DNA from 3 places in the Rhizobium sp. SVR5-9E genome. Region 2 is predicted to be linked to each of the others. Evidence: predicted binding sites of a transcription regulator. Region 2 holds the regulator's gene; each other region holds the start of a gene.

Region 1 (3,272 bases), on a different contig from region 2:
TTTGTCTGCATGGCTCGCCCAACATGGAAAGGCCCTCCCCGGCGTGGGGAGGGCTTGGATTCAACCTCGAAGGCTTAGTTCGAGTTTGCGGCTTCGAATTCGCGCAGGATGGCGTTGCCTTCCTTGACGGCTTCATCGAGCGCCTGCTGACCGGTCTGCTTGCCGGAAAGCACGGTTTCGAGTTGCTGGTCGATGATGTCGCGGATCTGCGTCAGGTTGCCGAAGCGAACGCCCTTCGAGTTGTCGGACGGCGTGCCGCGGGTGATCTGCTTGATACCGACGTCGGAGCCCGGGTTCTTTTCGTAGTAACCCTGCGACTTGCCGAGATCGTAGGCAGCGTTGGTGATCGGCAGGTATCCGGAGAACTGGTGCCAATCAGCCTGTACTTCCGGCTGGCTGAGATAGGTGAAGAACTTGGCGGCACCCTTGTAGACTTCCGGCTTCTGGCCGTTCAATACCCAGAGGGTTGCGCCGCCGATGATCGAGTTCTTCGGATCCTTGGTCACGTCGTCGTAGTAGGGGAGCGTCGAGAAACCGACCTGGAAATTCTTGGCGTTGGCGATGACGCCTGCGCGCGAGCCCGAGGAGCCCATATAGATGGCACATTCCTGCGAATAGAACTTCGGAGCCGAGTCGGGACCGCCGCCCGGGCCGCCGTACTGGAAGTAACCGGCGTCCTGCCACTTCTTCAGGTCGTCCCAGAGACGAGCCTGGTTCGGGCCATTAAAACTAAGTTCAGCCTTGGTGCCGCCGAAGCCGTTCTGCAGCGTGCCGTAAGGCAGGTCATGAATGGCCGAGAAGTTTTCGAGACCGAGCCAGGTGGCAGCATAGGTGATGGTGAAGCCGCACTTGGCAGCGCCGGAATCGACGATCTTCTTCGAGAAGTCAGCCAGTTCGGCATAGGTCTTCGGAGCGACTTCCGGATCAAGGCCGGCCTTCTTGAAGACGTCCTTGTTGTAGTAGAGGATCGGCGTCGAGGAGTTGAACGGGAAGGACAGAATGTTGCCTTCCGGATCGGAGTAGTAGCCGACGACCGGCGCGATGAACTTCGACGGATCCCACGGCTCGCCTTCATCAGCCATCAGCTTGTAGACCGGGTAAACGGCGCCCTTGGCAGCCATCATCGTACCGGTGCCGACTTCGAAGACCTGAACGATAGCCGGCTGTTGACCTGCGCGGAACGCTGCGATCGCGGCCGTCAGGGTTTCCGGATAGGTGCCCTTGAAGACCGGCGTGACGTGGTATTCGGTCTGGCTGTCGTTGAACTTCTGGACGATCTGCTCGAGCTTCTGGCCGAGCTCGCCGCCCATGGCATGCCACCAGGTGACTTCAGTCGCGGCGAACGACGTCGACGAAGACAGTACGACCGCAGCAGCGGCCAGCGCAAACTTCTTGAACATGGATAAACCCTCTCACCAACTATTGGTGAGAGACGCAATAGAGGGCTACTGTGACGCCTCCTTAAAAGTTTCATGACAGGACCGTCACAAAATCCGGCATTTTGCACAGCTATGCAAGCCGATCAGAATGCATCTGGAAAATGCCGCGGCAGACGGCCGGGCAATACCGCTACAATATCATATCGTTGAGAGAGGCGGCTGTAATCCGGCTGGCGCGCGAGCCACAGATCACTGGCGTTCCGGATGCGTTTTTGGGCGGCGTACGAAACCGCATCTACGGCGCGTAATTCGTCGCACCGGGCCTTCACCTCGACGAAGACCGCGAGGTCGCGCTTTCGGGCAATGATATCGATCTCGCCGAGCTTCGTGCGGTAGCGGAACGCTACGATGCGATAGCCCTTCAGCATCAAAACGACCGCCGCGATATATTCCGAGATATGGCCGCGGCGTTCAGCCTTTCTCCGGCTAAGGGTTACATCCCTATCGCTCATCCCTGACCTTCATATCGAGCAGACGCTGGTAAAGTTCCTTGCGTGGCAGGCCGGTAAGCCGGGCAGCTTCAGCGGCCGCCTTGGCCGTCGGCATGGAAGTCGCAAGATTGGCGAGAATTGCCTCAACGTCCGCCTCGTCCGCCTGCTTCTCTTCCGGGGGGCCGATCACGAGCACGATCTCGCCCTTCACGTTGTCGTTTTCGGCGTAGTGCGCGGCAAGTTCCGTGAGCGTGCCTCGGCGGAACTCCTCATAGGTCTTCGTCAACTCACGGCAGACGGATGCGTTGCGGGTGGGCCCAAGCACATCGGCAGCGGCAGCCAGCGTCGCGCCGATGCGGTGCGGCGATTCAAAGAAGAGCAGCGTTGCCGGGGTGGCGGCAAGTTCCGCCAGCCGGTCGCGCCGAGCCTTGTCCTTGACGGGGAGGAACCCTGCAAACAAGAAGGCATCGTTCGGCAGACCCGAGCCGACGAGCGCGGCGAGCGGTGCGGATGCCCCTGGAACGGGAATAACACGATAGCCTGCTTCGATCGCCGCCTGCGCGAGGCGATAGCCGGGATCGGAAACGAGCGGCGTTCCGGCGTCGGAGACCAACGCGACGGACTTGCCAGCCGCAAGCGCAGCCAACAATCGCGGACCTGCCTCATCGGCATTATACTCATGATAGGCAAACGGCCGGTTGCGGATACCGTACCGATCCAGAAGAACGCGGGTCACGCGCGTGTCCTCGCAGGCAAGCACATCGGCACCCGCAAGCGTTTCCAGCGCCCGCAACGTGATATCACCGAGATTGCCGATCGGCGTAGCGACGAGATAAAGCGCCGGCTCCAGCGGGCGGGCCGGAATGGCGACGTTGTGCAAGCGATAGCCGCGGTGCCCACCGCTCTCGCTTGGCGTATCCTCATTATTCAAGTTCAAGGCCCCTTTTGCTCTTTAATCTTTATGCGCGAGGGCTTTGTCGGCGGCAAGTGTCGGGAATTCTGTGAGCATCATCGCGGAAAACCGCAATTGGAGCCCCGCTTGGCCTCGCACCCCTTGCATTCGGCCGCAAAGTTCTGCCATTTTGCCTATCCACTCCTCCGGTCCGGAGCCGAAAAGCATCTTCTGGCGCGCCTTTGTACGCCGGGACAGTAACGGTCGAAAAGCGGTAGCATCCCATGCGTATTACAATTGAGCGGTCAAACCTGTTGAAGTCGCTGAACCACGTTCACCGCGTGGTCGAACGTCGCAACACGATCCCGATCCTGTCCAATATCCTGCTGCGCGCCGATGGTCAGAACCTCGACATGAAGGCGACCGACCTCGACCTCGAAGTGACCGAAGCCACGCCCGCCAATGTCGAGCAGCCTGGCGCGACGACAGTCCCGGCGCATCTTCTTTACG
Region 2 (3,272 bases):
GCCCTCATGAACTCGTTGGTCGCCGGGCGGATGCCGCCTTCGCCCTGTACCGGCTCGATGAGGATGCCGGCGGTCGCGTCCGTGATGGCGGCTCGGACTGCCTCGATATCGCCAAAGGGAACCTGGTCGAAGCCCGGCGACTTCGGGCCAAAACCCTCCAGATACTTCTCCTGGCCGCCAGCAGCGATCGTCGCCAGCGTGCGGCCATGGAAGGCACCTTCAAAGGTAATGATATGGAAGCGCTCGGGATGGCCCTTGGAATACTGATATCGGCGCGCCGTTTTGATCGCGCATTCGAGCGCCTCTGCCCCTGAATTGGTGAAGAACACCTTATCGGCGAAAGTGACGTCCGTCAGCCGCTTTGCAAGCGCTTCCTGCCCGGGAATTTCATAGATGTTCGATAGGTGCCAGACCTTGTCGGCCTGCGCCTTCAAAGCCTGGACGACGTGCGGATTGCTGTGGCCGACCGACGTCACGGCAACGCCTGCCCCAAAGTCCAGATAACGTTCGCCGCTTTCGGTTATCAGCCAGACGCCCTCACCTCGCTCGAACCGCAGAGGGGCACGAGAATAGGTGTCATATAGCGGCGCGGCTTCAGCCATGGCGCGGTCTCCTGTCGAGGTTGGGGCAACCGGACTCCGGCTAAAAACCGGGTCCAAAAAATTAAAAATGCCGCCTTTCGGCGGCGAGTGACACTATTTACTTTTCGCACTGCAATGTCAACAAACTGCGAGTTTACCGCGTGCTGCAACATAAAGCCAAAGGAACTTATTTTATTAACAGCTAATGTTGCAGAAATGACTCGCACGGCCAGCAAGTTGGGGAAAACTTGAAATTCGATTCATCCGGATTCCCGCGACTCTTGTCACGGAGTCAGCCTCACACTAGGTTAAAACTCAATTACTAGACTGCATGCGGCGGAACTAGTCACCAAAATTAGTCAAGCGTTTCCTGCTTCGGACACATCCGAGGCAATGGTGAGGGATTCTGCCTTCACAACGCTAATCGGAGACAGGGCATGAACTGGACAGACGAGCGTGTCGAAAAACTCAAGAAGCTTTGGTCCGAAGGGCTGAGCGCGAGCCAGATCGCCGCACAGCTCGGCGGCGTGAGCAGAAACGCAGTCATCGGCAAGGTCCACAGGCTTAGCCTTCCCGGCCGCGCCAAAGCCGGCGGCACTGCGACGACGGTGCGCGCGCCGAAGCGCAATACCTCGGCTCCCCGCGCGCCGAACTATGCCTCGCGGATTGCAACCCGCACGGTCACGCGCCAGTTGGGCGCGACGATGCTCAAGGAAGAGATCGAAGTCGACCTGATGGCGGAAATGGAATATCGTCCGGCCGCGAACGTGGTCGTACCGATTTCCCGCCGTCTTGGCCTGACCGAGCTTACTGAACGCACCTGCAAGTGGCCGGTCGGCGATCCGCTGAAGGATGATTTCCATTTCTGCGGCTGCGAAAGCAACGACTCTTCTCCCTATTGCAGCTACCATCAACGCCTGGCTTATCAGCCGGTCAACGAGCGCCGCCGGGCAGCCGCCCGCGCAAACTAAGCCGGATAAGAGACAAAAAATAACGGGCCTCGCGGCCCGTTTTTTATTTCCTCATGGGAGCGGCAATCAGGCTTCCATCGAATATCCAGCGCCGCGGACCGTGCGGATGACATCCTGCATGTTGGAGAAGTTCAGCGCCTTGCGCAGGCGACCGACATGGACATCGACCGTGCGCTCGTCGACGTAGATGTCGTGGCCCCAGACGCCGTCCAGAAGCTGGGAGCGCGAGAAAACGCGGCCGGGCGACGACATCAGGAACTCCAACAGGCGGAATTCGGTCGGGCCGAGCCGGACTTCGCGGCTCTTGCGATGAACACGATGGGTCTCGCGGTCGAGCTCTATGTCACCGCATTTCAGGACCGTGGAGAGGACCTCGGGCTTGGCGCGGCGCAGCATCGCCTTGACGCGGGCAACGAGTTCAGGTGTCGAGAACGGCTTGACGACATAGTCGTCAGCTCCGGTCGAAAGACCGCGCACGCGCTCGCTCTCCTCGCCGCGGGCTGTCAGCATGATGATCGGCAGACGCTCGGTCTCCGGCCGCATCCGAAGGCGGCGGCAGAGCTCTATGCCGGACACGCCCGGCAGCATCCAATCCAGGATCAGAATGTCCGGCGTCCGTTCCTGAAGGCGTATCTCGGCCTCGTCACCACGCAGGATGGTATCAACTTCAAAACCTTCGGCTTCAAGATTATAGCGAAGGAGCACGCTGAGTGCCTCTTCGTCTTCAACGACTGCAACTCTCGGGATCATTCGATTACTGTCTCCTGGGGGCCGGATTCGGAGGTTATTCCGTTACCGCGCCGACGGTGTTGGCGGTATCGTCCTTCGGACGCTCGCCTTCCGGCTGGGCACCGGTCGCCATGTAATAAATGGTTTCGGCAATATTGGTGGCGTGGTCACCGATGCGTTCGATATTCTTCGCGCAGAAGAGAAGATGCGTGCAACTGGTGATGTTGCGCGGATCCTCCATCATGTATGTCAAAAGCTCGCGAAACAGCGAAGTGTACATCGCATCGATTTCTTCATCGCGCTCGCGGATCGACTTGGCCTTGTCGGCCGCTCGGCTCGTGTAGACGTCGAGCACTTCCTTGAGCTGGACGAGCGCCAGTTCGGAAAGGTGCTCCAGGCCGCGCGCGAGCTTTCGCGGAACGCCGGCGCTCTGAACGGCGATGACACGCTTGGCAGTGTTCTTGCCGAGATCGCCGACGCGCTCGAGATCAGCCGCGATGCGAATCGAGCCCATGATTTCGCGAAGGTCGGAAGCCATCGGCTGCCGGCGTGCAATCGTGACCACCGCCTTTTCGCCGATCTCGCGCTCGGCATGGTCGAGGATCACGTCGTCCGAGATGACCTTCTGCGCCAAGGCGGTATCGCTATTCACCAGCGCTCGGACAGCGTCCGATACCATCTGTTCGGCAAGTCCGCCCATCTCCGAGATGCGGCGGGACAGGAATTTGAGATCGTCGTCGTACGCAGAAAAAATATGTGTCGATGCCATGGGGAACGTCCTTGATTGTCTCTACATTTCTGACGCCAAAGATCAGCCGAAGCGGCCCATGATGTAGTCCTGGGTGCGCTGATCGTCCGGATTGGTGAACATCTTGTCGGTATCATTCTCCTCGACGAGATTGCCGAGGTGAAACATAGCGGTTCGCTGCGAAACACGGGCAGCCTGCTGCATGGAGTGCGTCACGATGACGATCGTGAAATTCTCGCGCAG
Region 3 (3,272 bases), on a different contig from region 2:
GGACCGATTGGGGTTTCGTGCATCAGAATCCGGCCGACGGCCTGCGCATGACGGTGTCGGCCGGCGCCAATGTCGGCGAACGGTTGATGGCGGTCGGCGAACGGCATTACGGCAAGATCCGCTCGACGGCGATCGATTGGCTGGAACGTGTCGAAATCGATGCCGGGCGCATCGACGACCAGCCCCGCGCCTTCTCCGGCGGCATGCGCCAGCGCCTTCAGATCGCCCGCAATCTCGTCACCGGCCCGCGTCTCGTCTTCATGGACGAACCGACCGGTGGCCTCGATGTCTCGGTTCAGGCGCGACTGCTCGATCTCGTTCGCGGTCTCGTCAACGATCTCGGCCTTTCGGCGATCATCGTCACGCATGACCTCGCCGTCGCGCGTCTTCTCTCCCACCGGATGATGGTGATGAAGGACGGCTATGTGATCGAGCAGGGTCTGACCGACCGCGTGCTTGACGATCCGCGCGAGCCCTACACCCAGCTTCTCGTTTCTTCGATCCTTCAGGTCTGAAAGGCAACAATCATGGCAACGCCCCTCGTCGTTTCCGAAGTCTCGAAGAGCTTCACCATGCATCTGCGCGACGGCATCAAACTGCCGGTCGTTTCCGATGTCGCCTTTTCCGTCGCCTCCGGCGAATGCGTCGTTCTCGGCGGCCCCTCGGGGATCGGCAAGAGTTCCCTGCTCAAGATGATCTACGGCAACTACGCCGTGGATACCGGCCAGATCCTCGTCAATCACAAGGGCCGTATCGTTGATCTCGCGGCCGCCGATCCACGCACCGTTATCGATGTCCGCCGCCATACGCTCGGCTATGTCAGCCAGTTCCTGCGCACCGTGCCGCGCGTTGCGGCAATCGATGTCGTTGCCGAACCGCTGCTTGCTCGCGGAGAGAATGCGGCTTCCGCCCGGCAAAAGGCAGCAGCCCTGCTTGAAAAGCTGAACCTTCCCGAAGCGCTCTGGCAACTGCCGCCTGCGACCTTCTCGGGCGGCGAACAGCAGCGGGTCAATATCGCCCGCGGCTTCATTACCGATCATTCGATCCTGCTTCTGGATGAGCCGACAGCTTCGCTCGACGCGAAGAACCGCGCCGTCGTCGTCGGCATGATCAAAGAGAAGAAAGAAGCGGGCGTTGCCCTGCTCGGCATCTTCCATGACGAGGAAGTGCGCGAGGCTGTCGCCGACCGCATTCTCGACGTCCAGCAGTTCTCACCGCGAAAGGCAATTGCAGCATGAGCCGGAAGCTTGGCGAAAAGCCCTATATTCATGAGACGGCATCCGTCCGCGATACGATGCTTGGCCGCTACACGGAGATCTCCGAACGTTGCCGGATCAGCGAAGTCGAATTCGGCGATTATTCCTACATCATGCAGGATGGCTCGATCTGGTGCGCGACGGTCGGCAAGTTCGTGAATATTGCCGCTGCAGTTCGCATCAATGCCACCAATCATCCGACCTGGCGGGCGACGCTGCACCATTTCACCTATCGCGCTGCCGACTACTGGCCCGACGCCGACATGGACACCGATTTCTTCGCATGGCGGCGCTCAAACCGGGTGGTTATCGGCCATGACGTCTGGATCGGCCATGGGGCCACCATCCTGCCTGGCGTCACTGTCGGCAACGGCGCAGTGATCGGCGCAGGTGCGGTCGTCTCCAAGGATGTTGCACCCTATTCGATCGTCGGCGGCGTCCCTGCAAAGCTCATTCGCGAGCGCTTTCCCAAGGAAATCGGCGAGCGGATGGACAAGCTTGCCTGGTGGGATTGGGAGCATTCGAAGCTGCGCGCAGTACTCGATGACTTCCGGACGCTTTCGGCCGAGGATTTCCTTAGCCGGCACAGCAACTGAAACCTGCCGATGAAGCCAATTGTGACAGCAGTTACATAAAAGTGACATTGGAGCTTCATGAAGCCGGACTAATGCACTGGCGCACTGGTTTAAACGCGAGGAAGAGCATGATGTTCGAGCTGAAGGATGTCACCCGCCGCTTTGGTAACAAGACTGCTGTCGACTCCGTGACACTGGCAATTCCTCAGGGGCAGATGGTCGGCGTCATCGGACGCTCGGGCGCCGGCAAATCCACCCTCCTGCGTATGATCAACCGCCTGCAGCAGCCGACATCCGGCTCCATTCACTTCGCAGGTGTCGAGGTTTCCGCTCTTCGCGGGCAGGCATTGCGCCACTGGCAGCGCGACTGCGCGATGATCTTCCAGCAGTTCAATCTGGTTCCGCGCCTCGACGTTCTTACCAACGTCATGCTCGGCCGTCTCAACCATCGCCCGACGATGCTGAGCCTCTTGAATATCTTCAGCCGCGAGGAGCGCATTCACGCGATTGCGGCTCTGGAGCGCCTTGGGATTGAGCAGACGGCGCTGCAGACGGCCGGGACGCTTTCCGGTGGCCAGCAGCAGCGCGTGGCGATCGCACGCGCCTTGATGCAGAACCCAAAGATGGTGCTCGCAGACGAGCCGATCGCCTCCCTTGATCCGCTGAACGCCAAGATCGTCATGGATGCGCTGCGCGACATCAACGAGCGCGAAGGTATCACGGTCATCACCAACCTGCATACGCTCGATACCGCGCGCAATTACTGCGAGCGCATCGTCGGCATGGCAGCCGGGCGCGTCGTTTTCGACGGCAAGCCTTCGGAGCTGACGGCGGCTGCCGTCAAGGAAATCTACGGCACCGACAAGGACGGCGCCGGCATCGATGAAACCATGACCTCGACATCGATCAATATTCCCGCGGCTGCCGCGGCTCAAGCATCCGCCGGCCTGCAACCGCTGGCGCTGGCCGGTCTCTGAACGGGACGGCCGCGATCGAGCGCCCGCGTCAAGGGCACACTTCTTCGTAACAGCAAGACGACCGGAATACCGGTCAATCAGGAGAGACCAATGTTGAAGAAAGCACTCTTTGCCGCCACGGCGCTTCTGGCGCTTGCCGGCTCTGCCGCTGCTGCGGACCTCAAGGAATTCCGCGTCGGCATTCTCGGCGGGGAAAACGAAACCGATCGCCTGCGCAACTATGCCTGCCTTGCCGATCACCTGAAGCAGGAATTCGGCTTCGAGAAGGTGTCGCTGTTCCCGGCCGCCGACTATGACGGCGTCATCCAGGGCCTGCTCGGCGGCACGCTCGACTTCGCCGAACTCGGCGCTTCCGGCTATGCGGCCGTCGCCATCAAGGACCCGAACGCCGTTACCCCGATCCTGACCACTCAGCAGGCTGACGGTTCGACCGGCTACTACTCGATCGGTCTCGCCCTGAAGTC

Evidence for each region. The regulator PhoB, encoded in region 2, activates phosphate uptake and scavenging genes when phosphate is short. The targets are predictions, from matches to a motif close to TGTCATNNANCTGTCAT.
Region 1: the regulator PhoB is predicted to act here: its motif matches at 1,462-1,478, upstream of ugpB (sn-glycerol-3-phosphate ABC transporter substrate-binding protein UgpB).
Region 3: the regulator PhoB is predicted to act here: its motif matches at 1,895-1,911, upstream of phnC (phosphonate ABC transporter ATP-binding protein).

What each region holds. Positions count from the first base shown of each region.
Region 1 covers NZ_JBNDHS010000026.1:34,388-37,659, forward strand. Annotated here, with positions in the region: gene ugpA (sn-glycerol-3-phosphate ABC transporter permease UgpA) at 1-11, opposite strand, end outside; gene ugpB (sn-glycerol-3-phosphate ABC transporter substrate-binding protein UgpB) at 75-1,400, opposite strand; gene ACPYOJ_RS14495 (YraN family protein) at 1,523-1,891, opposite strand; gene rsmI (16S rRNA (cytidine(1402)-2'-O)-methyltransferase) at 1,881-2,801, opposite strand; gene dnaN (DNA polymerase III subunit beta) at 3,047-3,272, shown strand, end outside.
Region 2 covers NZ_JBNDHS010000021.1:11,051-14,322, reverse strand. Annotated here, with positions in the region: gene ACPYOJ_RS12560 (acetylornithine transaminase) at 1-602, opposite strand, end outside; gene ACPYOJ_RS12555 (GcrA family cell cycle regulator) at 1,019-1,552, shown strand; gene phoB (phosphate regulon transcriptional regulator PhoB) at 1,619-2,302, opposite strand; gene phoU (phosphate signaling complex protein PhoU) at 2,337-3,050, opposite strand; gene pstB (phosphate ABC transporter ATP-binding protein PstB) at 3,093-3,272, opposite strand, start outside.
Region 3 covers NZ_JBNDHS010000009.1:97,048-100,319, reverse strand. Annotated here, with positions in the region: gene phnK (phosphonate C-P lyase system protein PhnK) at 1-515, shown strand, start outside; gene phnL (phosphonate C-P lyase system protein PhnL) at 528-1,238, shown strand; gene ACPYOJ_RS07525 (DapH/DapD/GlmU-related protein) at 1,235-1,852, shown strand; gene phnC (phosphonate ABC transporter ATP-binding protein) at 1,963-2,808, shown strand; gene phnD (phosphonate ABC transporter substrate-binding protein) at 2,899-3,272, shown strand, end outside.